DNA from 2 places in the Oerskovia gallyi genome. Region 1 is predicted to be linked to the other one. Evidence: riboswitches for the same ligand, from Rfam matches in the RefSeq annotation. Region 1 holds a riboswitch; the other holds the start of a gene.
What was found. Region 1 has a riboswitch for FMN ahead of pnuC (nicotinamide riboside transporter PnuC). Riboswitches for the same ligand answer to the same signal wherever they lie in the genome.

Region 1 (15,193 bases):
ATCACGTAGCCGAGCTCGCCCAGCAGGGTCTCGAGCTCGGCGCGGCAGCCGTGCACGTCGCCGATCGCGTCGAACGGCCCGGTCTGGTCGCGGAGGTCGTTCAGCAGGGGCTCGCGGGAGATCGTGGCGCGGGCGATCTCGTCGACGCCGCGCAGCACGTGGACCTTGCGGAAGCCCTCGCGGCTCAAGGACTTGAGCGACGACCGCAGCGCCTGGCGCTGACGCTTGACGACGTAGTCGCCGAAGTCGCGGTCGGGGCGGGACCGGTTGCGCTCGATCGCGACGGACTCGGGCACGTCGAGCACGATCGCGACGGGCAGGACGTCGTGCGCCCGCGCGAGCGCGACGAGGCTCTTGCGCGCTGCGGACTGGACGTTGGTCGCGTCGACGACGGTCAGGTGCCCGGCCTCCAGGCGCTTGCTCACGATCGTCCCGAGCACCTCGAACGCCGCGGCCGTGGCCGACTGGTCGTTGACGTCCCCCGAGACGAGTCCCCGGCAGAAGTCCGACGAGACGGCCTCGAACGGCGCGAAGCGCTCGCGCGCGAACGTCGACTTGCCGGACCCGGACACGCCGACGAGCACCACGAGCGAGAGCTCGGGCACGGTCAGGACGCGGGGTTCCCCGCTGGTCACGTGCTGCTCGGTGGTCATGCCCCTGCCTCCGCCGATCGTACGAACAGCGCCATCTGCGTCGGTGCGCCCAAGGCGCTCGGCCCCACGTCCTGCGGCCCGACGTCACGGAACGTCACGGCGTACCCGTGGCGGTGCGCGACGCCGTCGGCCCACGCCCCGAGCTCGGCGCGCGTCCACTCGAAGCGGTGGTCCGCGTGCCGGTGCCCGTGCTCCCCCAGGGACGGGTACAGCGCGTTGTACTCGACGTTGGGCGTCGTCACGACAACCGCCCCTGGACGCGCCTCGGCGAACACGACCCGTTCGAGCGCGCCCAGGCGCGGCGGGTCGACGTGCTCGATCACCTCCATGAGCACCGCGGCGTCGAAGCCCGCGATCCGCTCGTCGCGGTACGTGAGCGAGGACTGCACGAGCCGCACGCGCTCACGCTCGGCGTCGCTCGCGTCCTCCAGGCGCAGCCGGGTCGCGGCCTTCTCGAGCTCGCGCGCGGCGACGTCGGTGCCGAGCACACGCGTGAAGCGGCGGTCGGCGGCGAGCAGCCGCAGGAGGGCGCCCTCGCCGCACCCGAGGTCGACGACGCTGCGCGCCCCGACCTCGTGCAGGGCCGCGACCACGGCCTCGGCGCGCTGCCGGGCGAGCGTGGGCGTCGTGGTCCCGACGGCGTCGCTCCCCGCGGCGGGGACGTCGCCCTCGGCGGGGGTCCCCACGGCCTCGGCGTCGGCGGGCAGCGGGCCGCCGTCGAGCGTCACGAGCCGGTCGGTCGCGTCCTCGACGTACCGGCGCTGGTGCGCGAGGTAGCGGCGCATGATCTGGTCCCGCTCGGGGTGCTCGGCGAGCCATCCCTCGCCCGCGCGCAGCAGCTTGTCGACCTCGTCGCCCGTGACCCAGTAGTGCTTGGCGTCGTCGAGCACGGGCAGCAGGACGTACAGGTGGTGCAGGGCGTCGGCGAGGCGGACCGTGCCGCTCAGGCGCAGGTCGACGTAGCGCGAGTCGCCCCACTCGGGCACGGTCGGGTCGAGCGGCTCGGGCATCGCCTCGACGGTCCAGCCCAGGGGTTCGAACAGGCGCTCGGCGAGCCCCGCACCGCCCCGGCAGGGCAGCGCGGGGACGTGGATCTCGAGCGGGATCGGGCCGTCTGCGAGCGCCTGCCGCGAGTCGCAGCGTCCGGTCATCGCGGTACGGAACACGGCACCGAGCGCGACCGCGAGCATCGAGGACGCGGCGTAGGGGCGGTCGTTGACGTACTGGGCCAGGGAGAAGGCGTCGCGGCCGCCGAACCGCTTGTTGCGCACGATCCCCACGGGGTCGACCTCGAGCAGCAGCGCGACCGTGCAGCGGGCGGCGTCGGCCTCGGGGTAGAAGACGTGCGCCGTGCCGACGGGGAGGTCGAACGACTGTGCCCGCGCAGGGTGTTTGTGCAGCAGGTACCCGAGGTCGGTCGCGTCCAGAAGGGCTGCGTGCTCGACGGACCCGGCCGGCGCACCGGCGGTCGTCGTGAGGGTGACCAGCATGCTGTGCATGGTCCCACGGGGGCACAACGGATTTACGCTGGAGGTGGTCCGTGCGTCCGCGCGTCGACGACGACCGCGAGCGCCGCGTCCTCGACGGACGGAGCATCCCATGTCCACGACACCGCAGGTCCCGGTCGGCGGTGCCGGCAGCCCCGGTAGCCCCGGTGGCCCGACGGGCGAGGGTCCGGGAGCCGAGGAGTTCGCCGAGCGGTTGTTCGCGTCGTCCCTCGGCGCCCTCGACGTCTTCTCGGTGTACCTCGGCGACCGGCTGGGCTGGTACCGGGCGCTCGCGGCCGACGGCCCCGCGACCTCGGCCGAGCTGGCCGCCAGGACGGGCACGCAGGAGCGCTACGCGCGCGAGTGGCTGGAGGGTCAGGCGGTCGCGGGGATCCTCACGGTCGCGGCGCCCGACGCACGTGGACCCGGGGACGACGCTCCGGCGTCGGGCACGCCGGACGGCGCCGCACGGCGCTACGCCCTGCAGGCGGGGCCCGCCGAGGTGCTGACGGACGAGCACAGCCTCGCGTACCTGGCGCCGCTCCCCCGCCTGTTCGCGGCCGTGGGGCGCACGTTCGACGAGCTCCTGGACGCGTACCGCGACGGCGGCGGGGTGTCGTGGGGGCGGCTCGGCGCCGACGCGCGCGAGGCGCAGGCCGACCTGAACCGCCCGTGGTTCGAGCGCGAGCTCGCGGGCGCGCTCGGCCGCGTCCCGGACCTGCACGCGATCCTGTCCCGACCTGATGCCCGGGTCGCGGACGTGGGGTGCGGGGCGGGGTGGTCGACGGTCGCGCTCGCCCGCGCCTACCCGCAGGCGCGGCTCGACGGGTACGACCTCGACGCCCCGTCGGTCGACATGGCTCGCGCGAACGCGCAGGCCGCGGGCGTCGCGGACCGGGTGGCTTTCCACGTCGCGGACGCGGCGACCCTGCCCGCGGACGTGCTGCTCGACGCGGCCTTCGCGTTCGAGTGCACGCACGACATGCCGCGCCCCGTCGAGGTCCTGTCGGCGGTCCGGCGGGCCGTCCTGCCCGACGGCGCCGTGGTGGTCATGGACGAGGCCGTCGCCGACGAGTTCGTCGCGCCGGGCGACGAGGTCGAACGGCTCATGTACGGGTTCAGCCAGTTCGTGTGCCTGCCGGACGGCCTGTCGTCGTCGCCCTCGGTCGGCACGGGCACGGTCATGCGGCCCGCGACGCTCGAGCGGTACGCGCTCGACGCCGGGTTCGAGCGCGTCGAGGTCCTGCCGGTCGAGGGGTTCAGCTTCTTCCGGTTCTACCGGCTGCACCACTGAGCGGCCACCGAGAGCACGCCCCCTGGCGCAGGCTCGGCGCTCGTCCGCTCGGGCTCCAGTATGTTCGTTCCGTGACCACAGCACCCGACCTCTTCGAGCTGCGTCCTGGGCTCCAGGACGACGTCGAGCAGTGCCTGGGGGTGTGGATCGAGGCGAGTGCCGCCCGCGACGGGCGCCGAGTCGAGGGCGTCGCTGCTCGCGCCCGCGGGAAGTTCGACCAGAGCGTCGCGTGGACGGTCGCGACGGACGGCGTGGGCGACGTCGTCGGGTTCGCCGTGGGGACGCGTCCGGGCAGCGGACTGGCGAGCGACCCACCCGGAGCCCCGGTGCTCGGCCTGCTCGCGGTCGATCCCCGCGCCCAGGGTGCGGGCCTCGGCCGCCGGCTTCTCCGTGACGTCACCGGACTGCTCGCTCGACAGGGCTACTCTCGCGCCGTGCTCCACGTCCTGACGGACAACGTCGGCGCGGTCAGCCTCTACGAGCGGCACGGCTGGGTTCCTCGGGGAGACCCGGTCGAGCACGCCCTGCTACGACGCGACTCGCAGACCTACGTGCGTGACCTGACGCGAGCGGACCATCACGACGGGGCGGACGCCTCGACCCCGACAGGCCCCCGCGCCTGACGAGGTGCTGGTGGACGTCCCGGCTGGCACCCTGGCCAGATGATCACCGAGCTGCACGTCGTCGACTGGCGCCGCCGCGTCCAGCACCTGTACGCGCACGTCCGCGACCTGGCCGTCGAGGACCCCGCAGCGGCGCACGAGTACTGGGTCGCGTCGCGCGACGCCCTGCTGGCCGAGCACCCGGCGTCGCCGATCCTGCCCGCGGACCGGCCCGCCTTCACCGGGGTTCCGGTCGGCCCGTACGACGCCGCGATGCGCTTCGAGGTGCCGCTCGTGCCCGACCCCGCGCGCGGCACCCCCGACGCCGCCCGCCTCGACGTCCCCACGGGCACCGACGGCGTGGTGCCGTTCGAGCGCGTCGGGCGCCTCGACCTCCCGGGCCTGGGGTCGCTCGACGTGTGGGCGCTGCGCTCGTACGGCGGCGGGCTGTTCGTGCCGGTCAAGGACCGGTCGACCGCGACGTACGGCGGCGGTCGCTACCTGCTGGACACGATCAAGGGCGCGGACCTCGGGTCCGCGTCGTCCCGTCCGGGGCCCGACGGCGACGCTCCCCTGGTCGTCGACCTCAACTTCGCGTACAACCCGTCGTGCGCGTACGACCCGGCCTGGGCGTGCCCGCTCGCGCCGCCCGGGAACACGCTCGCGGTCGAGCTGGCGTGCGGGGAGCTGGTGCGGGCCAAGGGCTAGCTGCCACCCTGTCTGCTCGACGGGGTCACGCACACCCACGGCGCGACCTGTGGAAAGGTCCTCGTCGTGACCAGCATCCCGGACGAGCGTCCGCTCCGTGTCCCCTTCCTCGACCGCGCGGGGGTCGAGGCTCTCGCCGCGATCGGGGTCGTCGTCCCCGCCCCGGACGCCGTGTGGGTCTCGGGGCGAGCCCGTTTCGCTCCCGGGGTCGTGCTCCACCCGACGGTCGTCGTGGAGTGCGACGGCACGTCGAGCGTGACCGTGAGCGAGGGAGCCGTGCTCCACCCCGGCACCCGGATCAGCGCGACGAACGGCGCCTCGGTCCGGGTCGGGGCCCGCACGACGCTCGGCCCGGGCGGCTGCACCCTCGTGGCCGACGGCGAGGAGCTGCACGTCGGTGCCGACGGCCGGTACCGCATGGCGCTCCTGCTCGGGCCGGGCACGTACGGCGACGGCTGCCAGGTCCTCGGACCGATCGAGGCCCGCGCCTGCACGCTCGAGGGCGGTCAGCCGGGCGACGCCCCCGACGTCGCCTCGCGCGGCGCCCTGCTCAAGGGGGCCGGGCGCGCGGCGGGCATCACGCTGCGCCGAGGTCAGGTCGTCAACGGCGCGGGCGACTTCCGCCGCGCACCGGTGGAGGATCAGACGGCCTACCACCCTGTCGGCCCCTTGTGACACGCGGCCCGGTCACCGTCAGTGGAGCAGCGACTTCAACCCGATGATCAGCAGCCCGAACGCACCCGCGATCACCGTCTCGAGCGTCAACGCCCACCCCCGCACACCGGCCCGGTGCGACGCGAGGTGCCCGACCACCCCCAGCATCAGCACCGTGAACCACAGTGCGACCAGGGCGGCGTCGGCCACCCCCAGCCGGAGCACGCGCCCGACGAGGAAGACCACGAGCGCCGGGACCCCGCCGATCAGGACCCACACCTCCTCCGACGACGCCAGCCTCAGACGCTGAATGATCGAGTGGTCAGCGTCGCGGAACCGGCCCCCCAGCGCCGACACGTAGACGTGCGCCGCCCAGTAGATGATCAGGACGCCCGCGACCGCGAGGACCACGAAGTCGCTCGATGCGTCGTGCGTGCTCGACACCGCGAGCATGAACCCCGCGACGATGGCCCCGTAGAGGAAGTCCGCCGGGCCACCGCGCGAGAACCGCTCGCTCCACGCGTCCCGCTGGGCGTGGTGGTCGACGCTCTTCCACGAGCGCGCCGCGCTGTCGCCGCCCGGGGCGCGTCCCTCGTCGCCCGTCCCGGCCTCGTCGCCGTCCGTCATCCGCGTCGCCTCCCGGTCGTCCCCGCCTGCCGCCGCCTCTCTCGTCACTGTAGCGACGCCGTCGGGCCCCCCGCGCGGCGACCGACCGGGGACCACCTGACGAACGCAGCGCGCCCACCGTCCCTCGTCGCTCCTCCCCGGCCGCGCACGCCGTGTAGCGTCCCGTCCATGAGTGCCGCACGAAGCAACACGCACGCGCAGGCGGTGGACGCGGCGATCGAGCTGTTCACCCGCAAGGGCTACGAGCAGACGACCGTCGAGGACATCGCCGACGCCGCACAGATCAGCCGGGCCACGTTCTTCCGCCGTTTCCGATCCAAGGAGGACGTGGTCTTCGCGGACCACGAGCTGCTGCTCGACGCCGTCGTGGTCCTGCTCGGCGAGACCCGTCCCGCGGCGCGCGGGGTGACCCCCGAGGAGCTCGAGAACGTCGACCCGTACGTCGAGGTGTGCAAGGCCGCGCGGCTCGTGTTCGACCACCACGTGGGCCAGCGCGAGACGTCGGTCGCGCGGCACCGCCTGCTGCAGGACGTGCCCGCGCTGCGCGACCGCGAGCTCGTGACGACGCACCGCTACGAGCGCGCGTTCACGTCCTACCTGCGCGACTCGCTGCCCGCGGACACCCGCAACTCGACCGCGTCGGTCGCGTTCGCGGCGTCGGTCGTCGCGGTGCACAACGCGATCCTGCGGCGCTGGCTGCGCGACCCCGACCAGGACCTGCGCCCCGAGCTCGAGGAGGCGTTCGCGGACCTGCGCCGCGCGGCCCGCAACCCCGCCGGCCCGACGACGGAGCCCACCCCCGCACCCACGTCGCCTGCGCGCGGCTCGGGGGACGCCCTCGCGCGGTCGGGTGACGCGTCGGGCCGCAGAGTCGTCGTGACCGTGCTCGACGGCGACGCCGACCCCGACGAGGTCGCCCGCGCGGTCCGCGACGCGCTCGCCTGAACACGTCGGGACGAGCCCTGGGCGCCCTGACGGGCCCGGGAATGCGCGAGTAGCATCAGAGGTTGCAGCACACAGCAAGCAGTACGCACGAACGTGCTCCGGGGTCGGTGCAATTCCGAGCCGGCGGTGACAGTCCGCGACCCGCGCCCACGCGCGGTTGACCTGGTGGAACTCCAGGACCGACGGTGAAAGTCCGGATGGGAGGAAGCACGTGCGGCACGGCCGTCCCGGCCGGGCCGGGCAGACGATCCGTCGAGCCCGCCCCCGACCAGCGGGACCGGCCTGGCCGTGGTGAGCGACGCCGTCGGGCAGCCCGGGAACGGGCGGACCGACCCGCTGCCCGCCCTCACCCCGGAGCCGACGTGCCCGGGACGACGAGGAAACACCCCATGGACCTGATCCACGCGCTCTTCGACGCGCAGCTCACGATCGGCGACCAGCACCTGCTGTGGCGCGAGATCGTGGGCAACGGGTTCGGGCTCGCGTCCGCGCTCGGCGGCATGCGCCGCAAGATCTGGGCGTGGCCGGTGGGGATCGTCGGGAACCTCCTGCTGCTCACGGTGTTCCTCGGGGCCGTGTTCGCGACGCCCAACCCCGTCAACCTGCTCGGCCAGGCCGGGCGCCAGGTCATGTTCGTCATCGTGTCGGTGTACGGGTGGGTGCAGTGGCGCCGGACGCGCGACCGTCTCGGGGAGGCGGACGCCGACAGCCACGGCGTGGCGGTCGTGCCGCGCTGGGCCTCGTGGCGCCAGCGCGCCTTCCTGGTCGTCGCGCTCGTGGCCGGGACCGCGCTCCTGACCCCGATCTTCCGCGCGCTGGAGTCGTACGAGCCCGTGTGGGCCGACGCGTGGATCTTCATGGGCTCGCTGCTCGCGACGTACGGCATGGCCAAGGGCTGGGTCGAGTTCTGGCTGATCTGGGTCGCCGTGGACATCGTGGGCGTGCCCCTGCTGGTCGACGCGGGCTTCTACGCGTCGGCGTTCATGTACGTGTTCTACGGGGCGTTCACGCTCGTGGGCTTCTTCGTGTGGTGGCGCATCGACCGGCGCTCGAAGGCCCTGATCCTCGCGGGCGCCTCCCCCGCCGCGCCCACCACCGGGCAGGCCTGACGCCACCTCTTGCGCCCCGGTGGGCCGGGCGGATACTCGAAGGTGCGCCCCTGCTCGCGCGGGGCGCACCACGTCCGACCGCGACGGAGAAGGCGACACCATGACGACTCGACTCAACCCGTACCTGAACTTCCGGGACGACGCCCGTGCGGCGATCGAGTTCTACCGAGACGTGTTCGGCGGCGAGCTGACGATCAGCACGTTCGCCGACTTCCAGGCGGCCGACGACCCCGCCGACGCCGACAAGGTCATGCACTCCCAGCTCGAGGCGCCGAACGGCCTGGTCCTCATGGCCGCCGACACCCCGAGCTCGATGGAGTACTCGCCCGGCGGCGGCGTCGCGATCTCGCTGAGCGGCGAGCAGGCCGACGACGCCGAGCTCCGCGGCTACTGGGCCAAGCTGTCGTCGAGCGGCACCGTGACCGTGCCGCTCGAGGTCGCGCCGTGGGGCGACGCGTTCGGCATGTGCGACGACCGGTTCGGCGTGAGCTGGCTCGTCAACATCGCGGCCGCGCAGGGCTGACATGCTGCCCGTGCGGGGCTGAGCCAGCACCGGTGCCCTGCACCGACCGGACGCCTCACTCCTCGGACGTGCGCCGGCGGTAGTGGTCCCACGACCGCAACGGCGGTTGCGACGCCTCGTGCGAGACGGCGTCGGACCCGACGGCCGACGCGAGGCGCAACGAGTGGTCCGCGGGCAGGCCGGCAGCGAGAGAGAGCGTCAGGGCGGCGCAGAAGGCGTCTCCCGCCCCGACGCTGTTCACGACCTCGGTGCGGTAGGCCGGTACACGGAGCGTCTCCACCCCGTGCTCGACCAGGGCCGCCCCGTCGCCGCCGTAGGTGACCACGACCCGCCGCGCCGACGCCACCTCAGGCATCGCCGCGTACTCGGTCTCGTTGACGATGACGAGGTCGGCACGGTCGACCAGCTCACGGGGCAGGGCGCGCGCAGGCGCGGCGTTGAGCGCGACGTACCCGGGGAAGGCCAGAGCCGCTGCGACGACGACGTCGAGCGGGATCTCGAGCTGAGCGAGGAGCACGTCGGAGTCGCCGGACCCCGCCGACGGCAGCCGGACGTCGTCGTTGGCGCCCGCGCAGACCGCGATCTGGTTCTCGCCCGCGGCATCGACCACGATGAGCGCCGTCCCCGTGGGGGCGCTCACGCGCGCGACCGCGTCGGTCCCCACCCCGGCCTCCGCGAGAGCCGCGACGAGTCCGTGCCCGGCCTCGTCCGTGCCGACCGCCCCGACCATGCGGGTGTCCGCCCCGAGCCGGGCAGCCGCGACGGCCTGGTTCGCGCCCTTGCCTCCCGGCTGCGCGGACAGCACGCCGCCACCGACCGTCTCCCCGGGGCCGGGGAGACGTGCGGTCCGCGCCGTGACGTCGTGGTTGATGCTGCCGAGGACGAGGATCCTGGGCAACGGGAGTGGGGTCGGCACGAGAGCTCCTTCGAGGGGTGGGTCAGGCTGAGGACGACTGGACGATCGCGAGCGGACCTGCCGCCGGCGACACGACGACCTTGGCGAGGTAGGCGGGGGTGCCCGAGAGCTGGGCGGTCTGGGTCAGGACGAGCACGGGGTCCTTGGCCTTGAGTCCGAGGAGCTGCCCTCGGGTGGCCCCGACCGTCCCGACCGCGACGTCGCACTCGGCGGCCTCGAAGACGGGACCGAGGTCCGAGACCATGAGCCGCAGCAACGTCCCCTCCTGCTCGGCGTAGCCCTGGACACGCGCCGCGAGCTCTCTGGACACGTCGGAGAGGTAGCGGCCCGCAGGAAGGTGCTCCTGGATGATCGCGACCGGGTCGGTTCCTCGATAGGCGACCGACTCCCGGAACCACATGTTCGCGGCGGCGTCCACGTCCAGCTTTCTCGACGTGAAGTCGGTCGTGGGCTGCAGGCCGAACTCGTGGGTCGCGATGCGCACGGGCTCGTCGACCGTCGACAGGACCTGCTCGAAGGTCCGCAGCCGCTCCAGGCCGACGCTCGGCAGCCTGTTGACGACCGTCCGTCCGACACCTCGGCGCGTCACGATCAGGCCGTCCTCCTCGAGGAGCATGAGGGCCTCCCGGACGACGGTCCGGCTCACGCCGAGCATCGTCCCGAGCTCGGTCTCGCTCGGGAGCAGCGAGCCGAGCGTGAACTCGGAGGACCGGATGGCGTCCGCGAGCCGTGAGTAGACCGCGACGCGAAGAGGTTGTCCGGGAGCCGCCGTGACCGGTCGCGCGAAGGCCTCGGGGGTGTCGGTCGTGGTCATGGTGTCCTTCCAGCGGCAGGAGTCGGCGTCCTCGCCAGGTTAGTGGTGCACGGACGTACCGACCGGCTCGTGCGTGCGTGGCCCTGCAGGGCCACGCACGCAGGTGGCGTGCGCTCAGGCGGACACGCTCGCGTGCTGGAGCAGGCGGTCGACGAGGTGCGGGGCCAGCGGCTCGCTCGTCGAGAGCACGACGCGGACCCGTGCCCCCGGGTGGTCGACCTGCCCGAGCCTCTGTCCGCGCAGGTCGCAGAGCGTCTGCCCGCGCCCGGGCCCGGCGGTCGCGTCGACCACGACCGGCACGCGAGGGGCCGACGACGGGAGGACGCCCCCGACGGCGACGGCCGCCGCGAGCGGGTCGTGCAGGGCGGACGCGCGCCGACCGAGCTCGGGGACGTGGAAGTCGAAGTAGACGTCGAGGATGCGTCCGACGGTCTCCACGAACGGGTCCCCCGACGTGAGCAGAGCCTGCCGGTGCTCCTCCTCGAACGTGTTCTCCATGGTGACGTCCAGCGGCACGAGCGTGACGTCCCACGGGGCAGCGAGCACGAGGGCCGCGGCCTCGGGGTCCCCCGCGACGTTCGCCTCGGCCACCGCACTGACGTTTCCAGGAACCAGTGCGGCCCCGCCCATGATCGTCACCTCGCGCACCATGCCGGGCAGCGCCGGCTCGAGCTCGAGAGCCTTCGCCAGGTTGGTCAGCGGGCCGACGGCGACGATCCGGAGACGGCCCTCGTGCGCCCGGGCCAGCTCCACGAGGAAGGCGGCGGCGTCCGGCTCCTCGACCTGGCGCTGCGCCCGCGGGAGGTCGACGTCGCCGACCCCGTTGTGCCCGTGGATGTGCGGGACCCCTCCGCCGTAGGTGCTCGTCAGCCGGTCGTGGGCGCCGAGCGCGACGGGGACGTCCGGACGACTGGCGAGGTCCAGGAGGTCGAGCGTGTTGCGGGCGGCCTGGGCCGCGGCGACGTTCCCGCTCACGGTGCCGACGCCGACGAGGTCGATCTCCGGCGAGGCCAGCAGGTAGGCCAGGGCGAGAGTGTCGTCGACGCCCGTGTCGCAGTCCAGGTAGAGGGGGTGGCGAGGGGGGTTCATGAGTTCTCCGGTCGGGGGATCGATGGGGCGGGGACGCGGCGGGACGCAGTGGGGACGATCATGCGGGGGCGTCCGCCTCGGGGCGCGGGGCGATGAACCACGAAGCCACCAGCGCGAGAGCCGTGATGCCGACCGAGATCCACAGGCCGGTCGTGTAGCCGGCGCTGGTGCCACGTGCGATGAAGGGGGCGACGACGCCGATGCCGATGCTCGCACCGAGCCCGAACGAGGCGCCGTTCAGCCCGGGGAGCGCGGACGGGGCCTCCCGCGGCGAGAGGAGGACTCCCAGCCCGTTGACGGTCGTCAGGACCAGGCCGTTGTAGCTGACGCCCAGGATGGCCACCATCGCGGCGACGACCCACGGGTTGAAGGTCAGGGTCGCGACGACCGCGAGCACCACGAGACTGATGGTCATCCCGACGCGCAGCACCTTGATCCACCCGAAGCGGCCCGCGAGCCAGCCCGCCAAGGGCGCGGTCACGACCCCGATGAGCGCTGCCGGCATGAGGTAGACGAGGGCCGAGCGGGAAGCGGTCATCTCGAAGCCGGGCGCCCCACCCTGGCTCAGGAGGACGACGCTGAAGTTGATCACCGCGAAGATCCCGGCGAGCGCGAGCGTCGTCGTCGCGATCAGCGGCCAGACCTGGCGCGAGCGCAGGTGCTGGACCGCGATGAGCGGAGAGGCATGGCGCTTCTCGAGACGCCAGAAGACGACGAGCGCGACCGCGGTGACGACCAGGAACGTGAGCGCCACGGGTGACAGCCAGCCGAGCGCCGACCCCTGCGAGACGAAGTACGTCATGCCGATCAGGCCGACGGACAGCGCCGCGGCGCCGGCCCAGTCCATCGACCCCTTCTCGGAGCGGGGTGGGTCGACCTTGGGCACCACGGCCAGGACTCCGACCAGGCCGAAGAGTCCCACGACGAGCACCACGAGGAAGATCGACCGGTAGCCGTAGGCGTCGGTGAGCAGCCCGCCGACCCAGCCGTCGATGCCTCCGACGCCGCCGTTGACCGCCGTGATGATGCCGAGGGTGACGCCGAAGACCTTCACGGCCATCGCCTCGCTGAGGATCACGTAGGCGAGCTGGAACGTGGCGGCCGAGGCGCCCTGGAGCACGCGTCCGACGAGGAGGACGGGAAGGCTCGAGGCGAACAGGCACAGCAGCGTGCCCAGGGCCAGGACACACAGGACGATGACGAGCACCCGTCGCCGACCGATGAAGTCGGCCCATCGTGCGAGGACCATCCCGGCGACCGAGCCGGCGAGGAAGAAGAGCGAGGACACCTGGGCGATCTGGCTCGCCGAGACACCGAGCTCGACCGCCATGTGCGGGAGCGCCGGGGTCACCATGCTCGCGTTGAGCTGGAAGGCCAGGACGCCCAGCAGCAGGACCGCCACGAGCGCCACCGCCTTGCGTCCGGTGATCGGGACTCCCCCGGAGGGGGTCAGGTCCTGGGCGCTGCGTTGCGCGCCGGCCGTGCGTACTTCAGTCACGAGAACTCCTTCGTCTGCGACCGGTCGTCGGCACCGTAGCCGACGACGAGAGGTTGTATAACAAGTGCCGCTGACGTTATACCTCTCTGCTGGACGGGTCAAGAACGCGCTGCTGATACCCCGTCTCTTGACCTGAGACGCAATATCACGCACGATGGGACCATCGCCCGACACCGACGTCCGGCCCGAGCCCGGGAGCACACCCATGACGATCGAGAACCCCGTCCGCCGCAACGTGACCGAGCCGGACTACGACCTCTCGCAGCCCCTCGACATCGACTACGCCGACGCGTTCGCGGACGCGACGCCCGCCGACCGCGAGCTGCAGCAGCGGGTCCGCGCGTTCGTCCAGGACGAGGTCCTGCCCGTGATCGACGGGTACTGGGAGCGCGCCGAGGTGCCGTTCGGCCTGGCCAAGCGCATGGGCGAGCTCGACTTCCTGCGCGACGGCGTCGACGTCCCCGGCTCCCCCTCGATCAGCCTCATGGGCGCAGGCCTCGCCGAGATGGAGATGTCGCGCGGCGACGGGTCGGTCGCGACCATCTGCGGCGTCCAGGGCGGGCTCGCCCTGCGCTCGATCCAGCTCCTCGGGTCGGACGAGCAGAAGGCGCAGTGGCTCGGCCCGCTCGCACGCGGTGAGAAGCTCGGCGCGTTCGCGCTGACCGAGCCCACGCACGGCTCGGACTCCGTCTCGCTCGAGACCACGGCCCGCCGCGAGACCCGCGACGGCGTCGAGGGCTACGTGATCGACGGCGAGAAGAAGTGGATCGGCTTCGGGTCGTGCGGTGACATCACGGTGCTGTGGGCGCGACTGGTCGGCGACGACGGCGACAACCAGGTGCACGGCTTCCTCGTCCCCCAGGACACCCCGGGGTACGCGGCCACGACCATCGAGGGCAAGGTCTCGCTGCGCGCGATCTGGCAGGCCCACATCGTCCTGACCGACGTGTTCGTCCCGGCCTCGGCCGTGCTCCCGGGCGGGCGGTCGTTCAAGGACACCGGCCGCGTGCTCCAGGCGACGCGCCTCGGGGTGGCATGGTCCGCCGTCGGGCACGCGACCGCCTGCTACGAGACGGCCGTCGCCTACGCCAAGCAGCGCGTGCAGTTCGGGCGCCCGCTCGCCGCGAACCAGATGGTCCAGGAGCGCCTGACCCGCATGCTCTCGACCCTCACCCAGATGCAGCTCCTCGTGGCGCAGATGACGCGCCTCGACGAGGCGGGCACGCTGAGCGGCCCCCAGGCGTCGATCGCCAAGTACACGTGCACGCGCGGTGCCCGCGAGATCGCCGCGAGCGCACGCGACATGCTCGGCGGCAACGGCATCCTGCTCGCGAACCGCGTCGCGCGGCACTTCGCGGACGTCGAGGCCCTGCACACGTACGAGGGCACGGAGAGCGTCCAGGCCCTCATCGTGGGCCGCGACATCACGGGCGTCTCCGCGTTCGTGTAGCCCCTCACCGGCGGCGCTCCCCCCGTACCGGGAGCGCCGCACCCTCCGTCGGCCGGTCGTCGGCCGGCACCACCGTCCACCCGGCGCCGTACCGGACCTCCTCGTTCACCTGACAAGCACGGCGCCGGGTCCCCTTCCCCCTCGGAGCACCCCATGAGCAACGACGCCCACGTCCCCGTCCTCCTGCACGGCGCGCGCACGCCCTTCACGCGCTTCCAGGGCGCGCTCGCGTCCCTGTCGGCGAACGAGCTGGGCGCGCACGCGATCCGCGGCGCGCTCGACGCCGCGGGGGTCGAGGCCACCGAAGTCGACGCCGTGATCATGGGCCAGGTCATCCAGGCAGGCGGAGGTCAGGGCCCGGCCCGCCAGGCCGCGATCGCGGCAGGCATCGGGTGGGACGTCCCGACGGTCACGATCAACAAGCTGTGCCTGTCGGGCCTGACCGCGATCATCGACGCGGCGCGCCTGATCCGCACGGGCGAGGCGTCGGTCGTCGTCGCGGGCGGCCAGGAGTCCATGACGAACGCGCCGCACCTCGTGCTGGGCTCGCGCAAGGGCTTCGCGTTCGGCGACGTGACCATGGCGGACTCGCTCACGCACGACGGCCTGCGCGACCCGTTCGACGGCCAGATCATGGGCGAGGCCACCGACCGCGGCTGCACGACGCGCGGCATCGGCCGCGAGGTCCAGGACGAGTACGCGGCCCGCTCTCACGCCCTCGCCGCCGCGGCCCGCGCCGAGGGGCGGCTGGCCGAGGAGATCGCGCCCGTCACGGTCCCGCAGCGCAAGGGCGAGCCGGTCGTCGTCGCCGAGGACGAGGGCAT
Region 2 (15,193 bases), on a different contig from region 1:
TGATGGTGCTGAGGTACCCCGGGGCGGACGACCGGGCGAACTCGGTCTCGAGCGTCGCCGGGTCGCCGATCGCCTCGACCCGGTACGGGGCGATCAGGGGTTGGAGGTCCACGAGGATCGCCTCGCCCGCGCTGCGGACGGCGCTGAGCGGCGTGAGGCGCTGCCCGTTGATCGCGATGGCCTCGGCGCCAGAGGCCCACAGGGCGTTGACCACGCGCTGGAGGTCACCGTCCTGCACCTTCTTGTTGAGCGACTGGTCGTCGGCGCCCACGCCCTCCGCGGCGTCGTTGAGCGTGATCACGAGCCCCGGCCCGGTGACCGCGATCGAGCCGTTGGCGACGCCGTCGATCTGGAGGGTCTCCAGCAACGCCGGGTCGACGTCGGCGAGCGCGTCGGTCTGCAGGGTCTCGATCTCCTCGCTCAGGGCAGTGGCCTGGGCGGAGAGCGCGTCCACCTCCTCGCGCCGGTTCAGGATCTCCTTCTCGAGCACCCGTCGTGCCTCGATCGCGGCGCCCTGCGGGGCGCGCAGGTCGATCGTCGCCGCGGCCGTCACGAATCCCAGCAGGACGGCGAGCGCTGCGACGAGCACCCAGGTGCGGGTCTTGCGCGGCGGTTCGTCCCCCGCGGCGCGGCGCGCGGCAGCCTCGGCGTAGCCGGCGTCGAGAGGCCGGTCCATGACCTCGGTGAGGAGCGTCATGGACGCGTCGAGCGCAGGCTTCCCGTGTCGGGAGGAGGACGCGTCGTTGCGCGGGGCGTGGGTCATCCTGCGGCCGTCTCCTGGGGGTCGGTGCGGGGTGCGACGAGCTGCCGGGTCTGCCGGATGTACTGGATGCCCGCGAGCCAGTAGAGCCCGACGCCCCAGCCGGTGAAGGCCCAGCCGATGATCGAGGCGGTCGCCCCGAGGGCGCCGGGCGCTTCTGCGAGCAGCAGCAGCGGGAAGGCGTAGAGGAGGGCGAAGGTGGCCGCCTTGCCGACGAAGCTCACGGGCAGGGGGCCGTAGCCGTGCCGCGTGAGGACGGGCAGGAGGCACAGGAGCGTCACGTCGCGCGCCAGGATGACGACCAGCACCCAGAGGGGCACGACGTCTCTCCAGGCGAGACCGACGAGGGTGACCAGGATGAAGAGCCGATCGGCTGCGGGATCGAGCATCTGTCCGAGCTTGGTGACCTGGTCGAGGCGTCGGGCGAGCACGCCGTCGAGCCAGTCCGAGGCGCCGGAGATCGCGAGGACCGCCAGCGCCCACTCGTCGTTGCCGCGGACGATGAGGACCGCGAACACGGGGACGAGGGCGAGCCGGAGGAGGCTGATGGTGTTGGGGATCGTGAGGATGCGTGAGCTGACCTCTTGATCTGCTGCCACGCCCACCGTCCGTTGCTCCGTGCGTCCTGTGCTGTGTCCATCCTACGGTTGGTCATCCTAGGGCCGGGCGGGGGCCGGGTGCTGGCATTTCTGGTGTCCGGCGGGGCGTTGTGACCGGTTCTTCCGGTTCATATGGATATGGCCGGAGGTGGTGTGCGCGACAGCGGCCTCAGGAACCTCGCGGAGGCGTGGCTGCGTCGTGTCCGGCACTCGCCCGCGGAGCCCTGTGCTCGACGTCACCGGGCCCTCGTTCCTCCTCCGGGGCGGGCGTCGCGTAGACTGGCAGCACAATCTGGAGTTCGTCGCTGTTCCCGCGTGTTCGTGTGAGTGTGGCCCGCCGCTGTTTTTGCGCGGGCGAGTCACCGGTGTGTGTTCGGGAGTGCGGCCAGTGGAGAGCCGACTTGGCAACCACGCGTAACTCCCACCCTCAGCGAAACGGTTGAACACATCTCTATGTCTCTTGACACCTCTGCGCCCATGCACGCCCTCGACCAGGTCGAGACCGCCCAGGTGCCGGCTCCTGCCGAGCAGTCCGGCCCCACCTTCGCGGACCTGGGCCTGCCGACGAACATCCTCAAGGCCGTGACGGACCTTGGCTTCACGATCCCCTCCGCCATCCAGGAGCGTGCGATCCCCGCCCTGCTCTCCGGGCGTGACATCACGGGCGTCGCCCAGACCGGCACGGGCAAGACCGCCGCGTTCGGTCTGCCGATGCTCGCCGCGATCGACCCGAACCTGGGTCGCGTCCAGGGCCTGGTCCTGGCCCCGACGCGTGAGCTCGCGATGCAGGTGGCCGAGGCCATCGAGACCTTCGCCAAGCACGTTCCGGGTGTCGAGGTCGTCGCGGTCTACGGCGGCTCCCCCTACCAGCCGCAGCAGCGCGCCCTGCAGCGCGGTGCACAGATCGTCGTCGGGACCCCCGGCCGCGTGATGGACCACCTGGAGCGTCGCAGCCTCGTGCTCGACGACATCCGCTACCTGGTCCTGGACGAGGCCGACGAGATGCTCCGCATGGGCTTCGCCGAGGACGTCGAGAAGATCTTCGGCCAGGCCCCCAAGGAGCGTCAGGTCGCGCTGTTCTCCGCGACGATGCCCGCTCCGATCCGCCGCGTGGCCGCCCAGCACCTGAACGACCCGGTCGAGATCGCGGTCACCCGTCAGTCCTCGACGGTCACCTCGGTGCGCCAGACGTACTCGGTCGTGCCGTTCCGTCACAAGACGGGTGCCCTGGTGCGCGTGCTCGCGACGTCGGACGCGGACGCGGCGATCGTGTTCACCCGGACCCGTGGTGCGGCCGAGGAGGTCGGCTCGGCCCTCGTCGAGCGCGGCATCTCGGCAGCCACGATCTCCGGCGACGTGGCGCAGAAGGACCGCGAGAAGATCGTCGAGCGTCTGCGCTCTGGCGCCCTGGACGTCCTGGTCGCGACGGACGTCGCGGCCCGTGGCCTGGACGTGGACCGCATCGGCCTGGTCGTGAACTTCGACCTGCCGGGCGAGCCCGAGGCGTACGTGCACCGCATCGGTCGTACGGGTCGTGCCGGTCGTACGGGTGAGGCGCTGAGCTTCGTGACCCCGGGCGAGCGCAACCGTCTGAAGTTCATCGAGAAGACCATCCGTGCGAGCCTCGAAGAGGTCGACGTGCCCTCCCCCGCGGACGTCTCCGCGCACAAGGCACGTCGCATCCTCGGTCAGGTCGCCGAGCGTCAGGCCGCTGGCCGGCTGTCGATGTACCGCGACCTGGTCGCGGCGTACGTCGCCGAGTCGGACGTCGACCCGATCGACCTGGCAGCGGTTCTGGTCGCCCTGTCGGTGGGTGACGACGGCCCCAAGGCCCGCGAGGAGCAGGAGCTCTTCGAGGCGCAGCGCGCCGAGGCGAAGAACGCTCGCCGTGAGCGCGAGTCCCGCCCCTACGGCGAGCGCGACTCGCGTGGCCCCCGTGAGGGTGGCCGTGGCGGCGAGCGTGGCATCCGTCGCGACGCGGTGGGCACCCGCTACCGCCTGGCCGTCGGGCACACGCACGGCGCTCAGCCGTCGGGCATCGTGGGCGCCCTGACCAACGAGGGCGGGCTCAACGGCAAGGACCTCGGCAAGATCGACATCTTCCCGAGCTTCTCGCTCGTCGACATCGCGACCCCGCTCGACTCCGCCACGATCGACCGCATCTCGCGGGCCCGTGTCGCGGGCAAGTCGCTGCGCATCCAGGTGGACCAGGGTGCGCCTCAGGGCGCCCGCGGGCCCCGTACGGGTGGCTCCGCGCCTCGCTCGGGCGGCTACTCGGGCGGTCACTCGGGCCACGGCCCGGCCGGTCGCTACGATGAGCGCCCCGAGCGCGGCGGCGAGCGCAAGGCTCCCCGCTTCCGCGCCGGCGAGCGCTGATCGTCCGCGTGGCCTGATCCCCGGCCGCTGAGCACGACGAGAGGGCCCCTGGAACCTGCTGGTTCCGGGGGCCCTCTCGCGTTCCCGAGGACCGCTCCGGACCTCGGCCCGCGCCGTGCACCGTGCCCGAGACACGCGCTCGCTGCGGGGCGGGGCCAGGCGAGCGTCCTCCGGGCCCGACGGCGTCGCGTCAGTCCTCGTGCCCCTCGCCGTGGGCCACGACGAGCGCCGCCAGCCGCGCTGCCTCGTTCTCGCTGCGTCGTGCACCGTCCGCGCGCTGGATGCCCATGACCGCGAGCGCCTTGCCGTCCGACAGGTCGAGGCGTACCCAGGGGTCGCCGGGGCCGAAGCGCACGGAGACGACCTGGGGCCAGTCCAGGCGGCGGGTGAAGACGATGTTGTGCACGGTCAGGTGCTCGGGGGTGACGGTGGCCCGGACCTGGCCGAGGCGCCACAGGACGAGGGCGCAGAAGGCGCCGACGCCGATCGTGGCGGCTTTGTTCCATCCGGAGTCGGTCCCGGGGCCGGTCGCGACCAGGGCGACGAAGGTGCAACCTGCCAGGATCGCGACGGCGGCGGTGTATGCCACTGCGGTGCCCCAGCGTGGCCGGAAGGGGGCGTAGGGGTCTCCGGGGGGCAGGTCGGGGGGTGGGGCGACATAGCTGCTCACGTGTCCATCCTCCCCCGTCCTGCGGCCCTTTTCATCGGTCGTGCGGCGAGGAGGGTGCCCGCGGGGTGGTCACGGCTCCTCGGGTGCCGGTCGCCGTGCCGCGTCGTCGCGACGGGAGACGACGCTGCCCGGGTGCTGTCGTGGCACCCGGGCAGCGCAGGCTCGTGGTGGCCGTTCCCCGTCGACGCACGGTCCACCGCTCGGGGTGGCCTGGCTCTGTCGGAGACGCGGAGGCGTCAGAGGCGGCAGGCGTGGATCGAGGTCACCAGGATCGCGCGTGCGCCGACCTCGTAGAGGGCGTCCATGAGCTTGTTGGTCTGGTCGCGGCGCACCATGGCGCGCACGGCTGCCCAGTCGCGGTCGTGCAACGGCGAGACGGTCGGGGACTCCAGGCCGGGCGTGAGGGCCACCGCGGCCTCGACGAGGTGTGCGGGTACGTCGTAGTCCATCAGGACGTACTGGCGGGCCGTGAGGACGCCCAGCAGTCGGCGTGTGAGCGTCTCGAGGCCTGCGGAGACCGCGTCGTCGGTCACGGAGGCCGGGCGGATCAGGACGGCCTCGGACTTCAGGATGGGGTCGCCGAAGACCTCCAGGCCGGCCCCGCGCAGGGTCGTGCCGGTGGACACGACGTCCGCGACGACGTCGGCGATGCCGAGCTGGACCGCGGACTCGACCGCGCCGTCCAGGTGCACCACGGAGGCCGTGACGCCGTTGGACCGCAGGTGGTTCTCCACCAGGACCTCGTAGGACGTGGCGACGCGCAGGCCCTCGACCTGGTCGAGGGACGTGATGGTGCCCACGGGGGCGGCGTACCGGAACGTGGATCCGGCGAAGCCGAGCTGCATGTGCTCGACGGCCGCTGCGCCCGAGTCGAGCAGCAGGTCGCGGCCTGTGATGCCGGCGTCGACCGTGCCGGTGCCGACGTACACGGCGATGTCGCGCGGGCGCAGGAAGAAGAACTCGACGTCGTTGTCCGGGTCCGCGAGCACGAGCTCGCGGGTGTCGCGGCGCTGGCGGTAGCCGGCCTCGCGGAGCATGTCGACGGCGGGCTCGGACAGGGAGCCCTTGTTGGGAACGGCGATGCGGAGCACGGGGTCCTCGCGTTTCTTGGGGAGTTCGGGGGGCGGGGCGGTCAGGGGGACCGATCACCCGGTCGGCGCACCGGCGAGGGCCGGTGCCCGGGGACGGACGGTGGACGACTGCGGACGGACATGCGTGAGGGAAGCGACCCGGTGGCCTGAGCCTCCGTGCGCCTCCCCCTGGACCCGGACCTGGCCGGGTTCACAGATGCTTGTACACGTCCTGCAGGGTCAGGCCCTTGGCGAGGAGCAGCACCTGCACGTGGTACAGCAGCTGGGAGATCTCCTCGGCCGTCTTGTCGTCGCCCTCGTACTCGGCCGCCATCCATACCTCGGCGGCCTCCTCGACGATCTTCTTCCCGATCGCATGGACACCGGCATCCAGCTCCGCGACCGTGCCGGAACCGGCGGGTCGGGTGGTGGCCTTCTCGGTGAGCTCGGCGAACAGCCCTTCGAACGTCTTCACCCGACCAGGGTAGTCGCCCGGCGGTGGCCGGGTGGATCTGTCCCGCCCACCGGTCACCGGGCGACCGCGGCGCCCCTTCGGTGCGTGCGCATCGAGGGGGCGCCACGCCGTCGGGCCGTCAGCGGGTGCTCAGAGGTCGCGCAGCGCCACGACCGTCGCGATGGCCGCCTCGACGGCCTCCGCGCCCTTGTCCTCCCGGGAGCCGGGCAGCCCCGCCCGGTCGCGCGCCTGCTGCTCGTCGTCGCACGTGAGCACCCCGAAGCCCACGGGGACCCCGGTGCGTACCGAGACGTCGGTCAGGCCCGTCGTGGCGGCCGAGCACACGTACTCGAAGTGCGGGGTCCCGCCGCGGATCACGACGCCCAGCGCGACGACGGCGTCCGCGCCGTGCTCGGCGGCGCGCGCGGCCGCGACGGGCAGCTCGAACGACCCGGGGACGCGGATCTCGGTGACGTGCGTGACGTGCGCGGCCGCGAGCGCCCGGCGGGCCCCTGCGAGGAGGCCGTCCATGACCTCGGTGTGCCAGCTGGCGGCCACGACGGTGATCCGCAGCCCGGTGCCGTCGACGGTGATCTGGGGTGCTCCTGCGCCGCTCATCGGTCGTTCTCCTTGGTGGTGTGGGTGGTGGGTGCTGTGTCGGGGGTGTGCTCGGGGGTGATCTCGAGGCTGTCCAGGAGGTGGCCCATGGCGACCTTCTTCGTCATGAGGTAGCCGTGGTTGTGCTCGCCGTGCCCGACCTCGAGCCGGTGGGCGTCGGCGACGTCGATGCCGTGCGCGGCGAGCCCCGTGACCTTCGCGGGGTTGTTGGTGAGGAGCGTGACGCGGTCGAGGCCGAGGTCGTGCAGGATCGCGGCGGCGGCGCCGTACTCACGGCGGTCCACGGGCCACCCGAGCTCGAGGTTGGCCTGGACGGTGTCGAACCCGGCGTCCTGCAGCTCGTAGGCGCCGATCTTGGCGAGCAGGCCGATGCCGCGTCCTTCGTGCCCCCGCAGGTACACCACGGCCCCGCCGAGTGCGGCGACGCGTTCCATGGAGGCCTGGAGCTGGGGGCCGCAGTCGCAGCGCAGCGACCCGAACGCGTCCCCGGTCAGGCACTCGGAGTGCACGCGCACGAGCGGTGCGACGGGGGCGCCGTCCTGCCCGGTGCCGGCGAGGGCGCCGCCCCCCGCAGGGACGGCCACGGGCACGAGGGCCACGTGCTCCGCCCCGGTACGCAGGTCGCGGTACCCGTGGACGCGGAAGTGGCCGTGCGCGGTGGGCAGGTCGGCCACGCTCGTGGCCTGCACGCGGGGCACGAGCGTGGGCTGCGTGTCCTGCTCGGGGACGGCGGGGTCGTGCTCGCGGCGCCACGCGATGAGGTCGGCGATCGTGATGAGCACCAGCCCGGCGTCCTCGGCCGCCCGGGCCGCGTCGTCGAGCCGCATCATGGTGCCGTCGTCGTTGACGAGCTCGGCGATGCCTCCGACCTCGCCCGCCCCTGCCAGGCGCACGAGGTCGACCGCGGCCTCGGTGTGCCCGGCACGGTGCAGCACCCCGCCCGGGACGGCGCGCAGGGGCAGGACGTGCCCGGGCCGGATGAGGTCGACCGCACCCGAGGCGGGGTCGGCCAGGACGTGCAGGGTCCTGGCCCGGTCGACGGCGGAGATCCCGGTCGTGACGCCCGTGGCGGCGTCGACCGTGACCGTGTAGGCCGTGCGCCTCGGGTCCTGGCTGTGGGGCACCATGAGCGGCAGGTCCAGGGCGTCGGCCCGCGCGGCCGGCATGGGCGCGCACAGGTAGCCCGAGGAGTGCCGGATGGTCCAGGCGACCCACTCGGGGGTCACGGTCCCGGCCGCGAAGACCACGTCGGCCTCGTTCTCGCGGTCCGGGGAGTCGGCGACCAGGACGGGACGCCCGGCGCGGATCGCGTCGAGGGCCTCCTCGATGGTGCCGGTCCGGACGTGCCCGGGGTGCTCGGACGGGTGGGGGGTGGCGTCGCCGGGACGGGCGGCGTCGGGCTGGGGGTTCATGGCGGTGCTCATTCCTGTGCTGCGCTGGTCCTGGGGTCGTCCGCCGGGCCGGAGGCGCTCGCGGGATCGTCGGTGCCCGCGAGCGCCCGACCGTCCCGGCCGGCCAGGAGGGCGGCACCGGTCGTGAGGAGTCTCTCGACGTACTTCGCGAGGACGTCGACCTCGAGGTTGACCCGGTCCCCGGGGACGAGGGAGCCCAGGTTCGTGGCCTCGAGCGTCGTGGGGATCAGGGACACCCCGAACGAGGTGTCGTCCACGTGGGTCACCGTGAGGGACACGCCGCTGACCGTGATCGAGCCCTTCTCCGCGACGTAGCGCGTCAGCCCCGGGGGCGTGGACACGACCAGGTCGTCCCACCGCTCCCCCGGGGTCCGGCGCGCGAGGGACCCGACGCCGTCGACGTGTCCCTGCACGATGTGCCCGCCCAGGCGCGTGTCGGCGCGCACGGCCCGCTCCAGGTTCACGGACGAGCCGGGGCGCAGACCGCCCAGGGCGGTGCGACGCAGGGACTCGGGCATGACGTCGGCGGTGAAGGTGCCGTCCTGTCCCACGCCCGTGACGGTCAGGCACACGCCGTCGACCGCGATCGAGTCGCCCAGGCGGGCGTCCGAGGTGGCGAGGGGGCCGTGCACCGTCAGGACGGCGTCGGAGGTCTCACCCCCGGGGAACGCGATCTCGCGGACCGTGCCGATCTCTTCGACGATTCCGGTGAACATCACTTCTCCTGTTCGGGGGTGGTGCGGTGGGTGCTGTCGTGGGGGGAGGTCCGGGCATCGGGCTCGGGTGGTCCCGCCACGCCGAGGCCGGGGGCGGTACCAGGAGGCGTGGAGGGCACGGACGGCGCAGCGGGCACGGCCCGGGCCACGACCAGGACGTCCTCGCCGAGTCGCCGCACGTCGTGCGTGGAGAAGCGGGGGGCGCCCGCGAGCGTGGTCACGCCGAGGTCTCCCACCGCCCCCAGGCCCGCACCGAGGAGCACGGGTGCGAGGTAGGCGTGGACCTCGTCGACCGTCCCCGCCGCGAGGAACGCCGTCGCCAGCCCCGGGCCGCCCTCGACCAGGACGTGGCGCACCTCGCGCGCGGCCAGCCCGGCCAGGACCGCGTGGACGTCGTGCGTGCGCAGGTGCAGCACGGGCCCGCCGCCGTCGCTCGTCCAGGGCCCGCCCGGCGCGAGCCGCGCGCCCGGAGGGAGGTCACGGAGCCCGACGACGACGCGCAGGGGCTGGTGCTCGGCAAGCCCCGGCTCCGGCCCGACCACCCCATCAGCGACGCGCAGGGGCTGGTGCTCGGCGAGCTCCGGCTCCGGCTCCCCTGTGCGCGCCGTGAGCGACGGGTCGTCGGCCACGACGGTCCCGGTACCCACGAGGATCGCGTCGACCTGCGCACGGACTCGGTGCGCGTGCTGGCGGGCCGTGGGCCCGGTGATCCACTGCGAGGTGCCGTCGGTGGCCGCCACGCGCCCGTCGAGGGTCGAGGCGAGCTTGAGGGTCACGTAGGGGCTCCCGCGGCGCACGGCGACGAGCCACGGCCCCAGGAGTCGCTCTCCCTCGGCCTCGCGCAGCCCGGGGGCCACCCGGACACCGGCCGCGCGGAGGCGCTCGCCGCCCCCGGTCGCGACGGGGTTCGGGTCCGCGACGGCGTAGACGACCTCGGCCACGCCCGCGTCCAGCAGCGCCTGCGCGCACGGCCCCGTGCGTCCGGTGTGGTTGCACGGTTCGAGCGTGACCACGGCCGTCGCGCCGTGCACGTCCACGCCGCGCTCGCGGGCGTCGGCCAGGGCGGCCGCCTCGGCGTGCGCGGTGCCTGCGCCCTGGTGGAAGCCTTCGGCGAGCACCACCCGGGGCGAGCCGTCCACGAGGCCGCGGGCGGCGGCGTCGGGCAGGGAGCCCGGGGGGCGGGGCGCGGGGCCCAGCAGGACGGCGCCCACGCGCGGGTTGGGGCCATGGGCCGGGCCGCGCGCGGCCAGCTCGAGCGCACGCAGCATCGCGTCGTCGATCGTCAGTGAGGGCCTGGCGCCCATGATCCTCCTCCCGGTGAGCACGACGCTCCGGGGTGAGGGGTGGTCGACGACGTCTGGGGACCTCAAGGGTCCACGGACGTCACGACACCACGGCACAGGGCTCTGCCCCGCGCCGCCACGTACTTCCTCCCATCCGGACTTTCACCGTCGGTCCTGGAGTTCCACCAGGTCAACCACGCCGAGGCGTGGGTCGCGGACTGTCGCCGCCGGCTCGGAATTACACCGACCCCGGAGCACGTGTGTGCGTACTGCTGATGCTGCTGACCGTCGAGACCCTGGCTCGCGCTCCCTGAGGTGCGCTGCGCCCGGCGTCCCGTCTCCACCCAGCATGCCACACCGGGATTCCCCCGCAGGAACTCGATCCGCTGCGTCCCGCGGGCTGGAACGATGTGAACGGTCCCGGGGCGCGGCGCCCCCGAGCGGGGCGCCGGGAACGGACCGTCGGGCGGCCGGCCGGGGTCAGTGCGTGTGCTGGTCCGCGAGCGCCCGCAGGGCCGCGATCTCCTCGGGCACGTTCTCCGCGCCGTACACGGCCGAGCCGGCGACGAACACGTTGGCCCCGGCCTCGGCCGCGCGCTCGATGGTGGCGCGCGAGATGCCGCCGTCGACCTGGACCCACACGTCGAGCCCGGCGTCGGACACGGCGTCGCGGATACGGCGGACCTTGGGCAGCACGCCCTCGATGAAGGACTGGCCGCCGAAGCCGGGCTCGACGGACATGACCAGGAGCATGTCGAACTCGGGCAGCAGGTCCAGGAACGGCTCGACCGACGTCGCGGGGCGCAGCGCGAGGCCTGCGCGCGAGCCCAGGCGGCGCAGCTCGCGCGCCAGGCGCACGGGGGCGGTGGCGGCCTCGGCGTGGAACGTGACGGACGCGGCGCCGGCCTCGGCGTAGCCGGGGGCCCAGCGGTCCGGGTCGGCGATCATGAGGTGCGCGTCGAGCGGCACCGGGGACACCTGGGCGAGGCGCTCGAAGATCGGCAGCCCCAGGGTCAGGTTGGGCACGAAGTGGTTGTCCATCACGTCGACGTGCGCGTAGTCGGCGGTCGCGATCGCGCCCAGGTCGCGCTCGAGGTTCGCGAAGTCGGCGGACAGGATGCTGGGGGCGATGAGTGCGGACATGGGCACCAGCCTAGAGGGCGCCCCCGCGCCGTGCGCGGACGCCCCACGGCCTGGTCGGGTGGCCTTGACCACCCGACCAGGCCGTGGGCAGGGGGCCTCAGGCCCGACGGCGCAGCAGCGTCAGGTGCATCGCGTCGGTGCCGTGCACGTGTGGCCACAGCTGCACGTCGGTGCGGTCCGCGAGCGGGATGTCGTCCCCGGCGACCTGGCGCACCGCGGCGGCCGCGTCGAGGACCTCGACGTCGCCGCGCCCGGCCAGGACGTCCTTGACCACGAGCTGGGTCTCCGCGAGGTGCGGGGAGCACGTCACGTACCCGACGACGCCACCGGGACGCACGGCGTCCAGGGCTGAGCCGAGGAGCTCGCGCTGCAGGGTCGTGAGGGTCGCGATGTCCCCGGGGGTGCGGCGCCAGCGCGACTCGGGGCGGCGGCGCAGCGCGCCCAGGCCCGTGCAGGGGGCGTCGACGAGCACGCGGTCGTACGCGCCGGGCTCCTCGACCCCCACCTGGCGTCCGTCGCCCACCTGCACCCGCTCGACCGCGTCGGCGGGCACGGCCGCGAGCGCCTGCTCGACCAGACGAGCCCGGTGGGGGGCGACCTCGTTCGCGACGATGCGCGCCCCCTGCTCGCCCGCGAGGGAGGCCAGGAGCGCGGCCTTGCCGCCCGGGCCCGCGCACAGGTCGAGCCAGCGCTCGTCGGGGTTCGCTGCGCCGTCGCCCGCCGAGGCGCCGTCACCGGCCGAGGCGAGCGTGGGCAGCGTCGGTACTGCCGCGAACGCGAGCGTCACGAGCTGGGACCCCTCGTCCTGGACGCCGGCGGCCCCGTACCGGACCGCGGGGATCGCGGCCGGGTCCGAGCCCGACAGGACCAGGGCCGTGGGCGCCCAGCGCCCGGGGGTGGTCGTGGCGTCCCCGCGCACGTCGTGGGTGACCTCGCCCGCGAGGCGCTCGCGGCTGACCAGGCCCGGGCGGGCGACGAGCGTCACGCGCGGCGCGGCGTTGTCGGCCTCGAGGAGCTCGGCCAGGTCGTCGGCCGAGCGTCCCGTGCCGACGAGGGCCTCCCGCATGGCCCGGGCGATCCACACCGGGTGGGACTGGGTGATCGCGAGGCGAGTGACGTCGTCGGGCGCCTCGAGCGTGATGGCCTCGAGCCACTCCTCGAGGCTCGAGCGGGAGATCTTGCGCAGGACCGCGTTGACGAACTGTGCGCTGCCCGCCCCGGCGCGGGCGCGGGCCAGGCCCACGGTCTCCGAGACGGCCGCGTGCTGGGCCACGCGCATGCCCAGGAGCTGGTGGGCCCCGAGGCGCAGCAGGTCGAGCACGTTCGGGTCGACCTGGTCGAGGGGGCGGTCGACGCACTGGGCGATGATCGCGTCGTAGCGCCCGCGCAGGCGCAGGGTGCCGTAGGCGAGCTCGGTCGCGAACGCGGCGTCGCGACCACGGATGCCGCGTGAGCGCAGCAGCGGGGGCAGGACGAGGTTGGCGTACGCGTCGGAGGTCGCGACCTCCTGCAGGACGTCGAACGCGACGTTGCGTGCCGGGTCGGCGCCCTTGGCGCGCTGCGAGGGCGCCGCCTCCGAGCGCTGGCCCGCGCCCCGGACGCGGGCCGCCCCGCGCTCGTGTCCGCGCGCGTCACGACGGTCACTGCGGTCACTGTGGTCACGGCCACCGGGCCCGCCGTGCCCGCCGTGCCCGCCGTGTCCGCTTTCGGGCCCGGGGGTGCCGCCGGTGCGTGCCTCGCCGCTCATGCGTGGTCCTTCGTCTCGTCAGGGGTGCCCAGGACGACGTGCTCGCCCAGGCGGGCGCCGCGTGCCCAGTCGGTCGCGGTCATGTGCTTCTTGCCCACGGGCGCGACCTCGCCGAGCGCGACCGCGTGCGTGCCGGTGCCCACCAGGACCTCACGCTTGGCGGCGCGCAGCTCGCCGGGCGCCAGGTCGTCCACGTCGGGGCGCGGCGTCACGGGGCCCAGGCCCAGGCGGGCGCCGTCGGGCAGCGTGGTCCAGGCGCCGGGGGCGGGCGTGCAGCCGCGCACCTGGCGGTCGATCGCGAGCGCGGGGTGCGCCCAGCGCACGTGCGCGTCCTCGGGGGTCAGCTTCGCGGCCGTGCTGATCCCCTCGGCGGGCTGGACGACCGGGGACGCGGCGCCGTCCTCGATCGCGTCGAGCGTCGCCACGAGCAGCCCGGCGCCCGAGGTAGCGAGCCGGCCCAGGAGGTCGCCAGCGGTGTCGCGGGGACGGATGGTCTCGGTCATGGTGCCCAGCACGGGCCCCGAGTCCAGTCCCTCCTCGATGAGGAACGTCGTGGCTCCCGTGACCTCGTCGCCCGCGATGATCGCGCGCTGCACGGGGGCCGCGCCGCGCCAGGCGGGCAGGACCGAGAAGTGCAGGTTGACCCAGCCGAGGCGGGGGACGTCGAGCACCTCGCGGCGCAGGATCTCGCCGTACGCCACCACGGGCGCGCAGTCGACCTCCAGGGCCGCGAGCCGGGCCACGAACTCCTCGCCGCGGGGGCGGTCCGTGATGACCGGGATCCCGGCCTCCTCCGCACGCACCCGCACAGGGCTGGGTGTCAGCCGGCGGCCGCGACCCGAGGGCGCGTCGGCGCGGGTGAGGACGGCGACCACCTCGTGCCGGGAGTCGATCAGGGCATCGAGGGCCGGGACGGCCACGTCCGGGGTTCCGGCGAAGAGCACACGCATGGGGCGAGTCTAGGCGGTGCGCCCCTCCCGGCCCGCCCCGGGACGGGCCTCCGCCCGGTCCCGCTCAGGAGGTGCGCACCCCGACGCCGAGGTCGCGCAGCACCGCACGCAACCCCGCGGCGTCCTCGAAGCGCAGGGTCCGGAACCCCAGCCCGGCGGCGGCCGTGACGTTCGCCACGGAGTCGTCGACGAACAGGGTGCGCGCAGGGTCCAGGGCGAAGCGCTCGGTCGCGGCCTCGAAGATGCGCGGGTCCGGCTTGACGAGCCCCACGCGCCCCGAGACCAGGACGTCCTGCATGAGCCCGATCGCCGGGGCTGCGGGCTCGGCCTCGTGGAACATCTCCGCGGACCAGTTCGTCAGGCCGTACAGCCGCACGCCGAGGGCGCGCAGCTCGCGCACCACCTCCTCCGTGCCGGGCACGGGCCCCACGAGGCTCGCCGCGAAGTTCTCGGTGTACACGTCGAGCAGGCTCACGTGCTCGGGGTGGTGCTCGGCGATCTCGCGCCGCGCGTCGGCCCAGGACCGGCCCGCGTCCTGGCGGGCGTTGAACGTGGGGAAGTCGACGGCCTCGAAGAAGGCCTCGACGTCGGCGCGGTCCATGCGCCCCACGTAGGCGGCGTACGGGTCCCAGGTCACCAGGACGTTGCCGAAGTCGAACAGGACCGTGTCGATCAGGGCCCGGGTCGGGTTCTCGCGCTCGGCGGTGCTCACAACATCTCCTTGGGGTCGAGCTGGACGCGTACGCTCCCACCCTCGCGCTTCGCGGAGCGGACCGCCAGGGAGGCCGAGAGCTCGCGGGCGAGCCGGCGGCCGTCGCGCAGCGGGACGCGCACGATCGTGCGCACAGGAGGCTGTAGCGACGGGTCGCGCCCGGCCACGCCCCGCCCAGGCCGGCCCGCGGCGTCCGGGACCTCGACGGGTCCCAGGGTCGTCGAGGCGTCCGCGAGTCCCACGCGAGCCACGACGGCGTCCACGGCCTGCCGGTCCCCCGTGACCGCGGCGACCCGCACGGCGGGCGGCAGGTCGAGCTCGCGACGCTCGGCCAGCTCACGGTCGGCGAACCCCGCCGGGTCCCAGCGCACCAGGGCGTTGGTGGGCCCGGGGGCCGCGTCGCCCACGAGCAGCACCTGGCCTCCCTCACGGGCCGATCGCACCAGGCCTGCGGCCGTGAGCCAGCGGTGCAGCGCGTCCTGGGCGACCGCGAGGCCCACGTGCGCGGTGCTCAGCGCCGCGTCGAGCAGCAGCGCGGCGGCGTAGCCGCCCTCGGCGACGGGTTCCGCGCCCGGGGTCGCCACGATCACGGCGGGGCGCGGCCCGACAGCGGAGATCACCCCGCCCGGGGCGCTCGCCCCCGAGACACGCACCGCGACGCCCGGGAACGCCCGGCCCAGCTC

Region 2: linked by a shared signal. The riboswitch ahead of ribD (bifunctional diaminohydroxyphosphoribosylaminopyrimidine deaminase/5-amino-6-(5-phosphoribosylamino)uracil reductase RibD) and the one ahead of pnuC (nicotinamide riboside transporter PnuC) in region 1 are both predicted to bind FMN.

What each region holds. Positions count from the first base shown of each region.
Region 1 covers NZ_JACSQE010000003.1:273,247-288,439, forward strand. Annotated here, with positions in the region: gene H9640_RS05370 (polynucleotide kinase-phosphatase) at 1-653, opposite strand, end outside; gene H9640_RS05375 (3' terminal RNA ribose 2'-O-methyltransferase Hen1) at 650-2,143, opposite strand; gene H9640_RS05380 (class I SAM-dependent methyltransferase) at 2,253-3,434, shown strand; gene H9640_RS05385 (GNAT family N-acetyltransferase) at 3,506-4,057, shown strand; gene H9640_RS05390 (DUF1684 domain-containing protein) at 4,097-4,744, shown strand; gene H9640_RS05395 (hypothetical protein) at 4,811-5,419, shown strand; gene H9640_RS05400 (hypothetical protein) at 5,438-6,025, opposite strand; gene H9640_RS05405 (TetR/AcrR family transcriptional regulator) at 6,194-6,970, shown strand; FMN riboswitch at 7,060-7,185, shown strand; gene pnuC (nicotinamide riboside transporter PnuC) at 7,360-8,079, shown strand; gene H9640_RS05415 (VOC family protein) at 8,180-8,602, shown strand; gene H9640_RS05420 (ribokinase) at 8,658-9,518, opposite strand; gene H9640_RS05425 (GntR family transcriptional regulator) at 9,541-10,332, opposite strand; gene H9640_RS05430 (nucleoside hydrolase) at 10,447-11,421, opposite strand; gene H9640_RS05435 (MFS transporter) at 11,480-12,919, opposite strand; gene H9640_RS05440 (acyl-CoA dehydrogenase family protein) at 13,125-14,369, shown strand; gene H9640_RS05445 (acetyl-CoA C-acyltransferase) at 14,523-15,193, shown strand, end outside.
Region 2 covers NZ_JACSQE010000006.1:165,377-180,569, forward strand. Annotated here, with positions in the region: gene H9640_RS09265 (DUF881 domain-containing protein) at 1-763, opposite strand, end outside; gene H9640_RS09270 (CDP-alcohol phosphatidyltransferase family protein) at 760-1,359, opposite strand; gene H9640_RS09275 (DEAD/DEAH box helicase) at 1,813-3,735, shown strand; gene H9640_RS09280 (PH domain-containing protein) at 3,926-4,405, opposite strand; gene hisG (ATP phosphoribosyltransferase) at 4,642-5,496, opposite strand; gene H9640_RS09290 (phosphoribosyl-ATP diphosphatase) at 5,687-5,950, opposite strand; gene ribH (6,7-dimethyl-8-ribityllumazine synthase) at 6,080-6,547, opposite strand; gene ribB (3,4-dihydroxy-2-butanone-4-phosphate synthase) at 6,544-7,959, opposite strand; gene H9640_RS09305 (riboflavin synthase) at 7,968-8,675, opposite strand; gene ribD (bifunctional diaminohydroxyphosphoribosylaminopyrimidine deaminase/5-amino-6-(5-phosphoribosylamino)uracil reductase RibD) at 8,675-9,979, opposite strand; FMN riboswitch at 10,095-10,220, opposite strand; gene rpe (ribulose-phosphate 3-epimerase) at 10,439-11,101, opposite strand; gene H9640_RS09320 (RsmB/NOP family class I SAM-dependent RNA methyltransferase) at 11,199-12,848, opposite strand; gene fmt (methionyl-tRNA formyltransferase) at 12,845-13,798, opposite strand; gene H9640_RS09330 (HAD family hydrolase) at 13,863-14,510, opposite strand; gene H9640_RS09335 (primosomal protein N') at 14,507-15,193, opposite strand, start outside.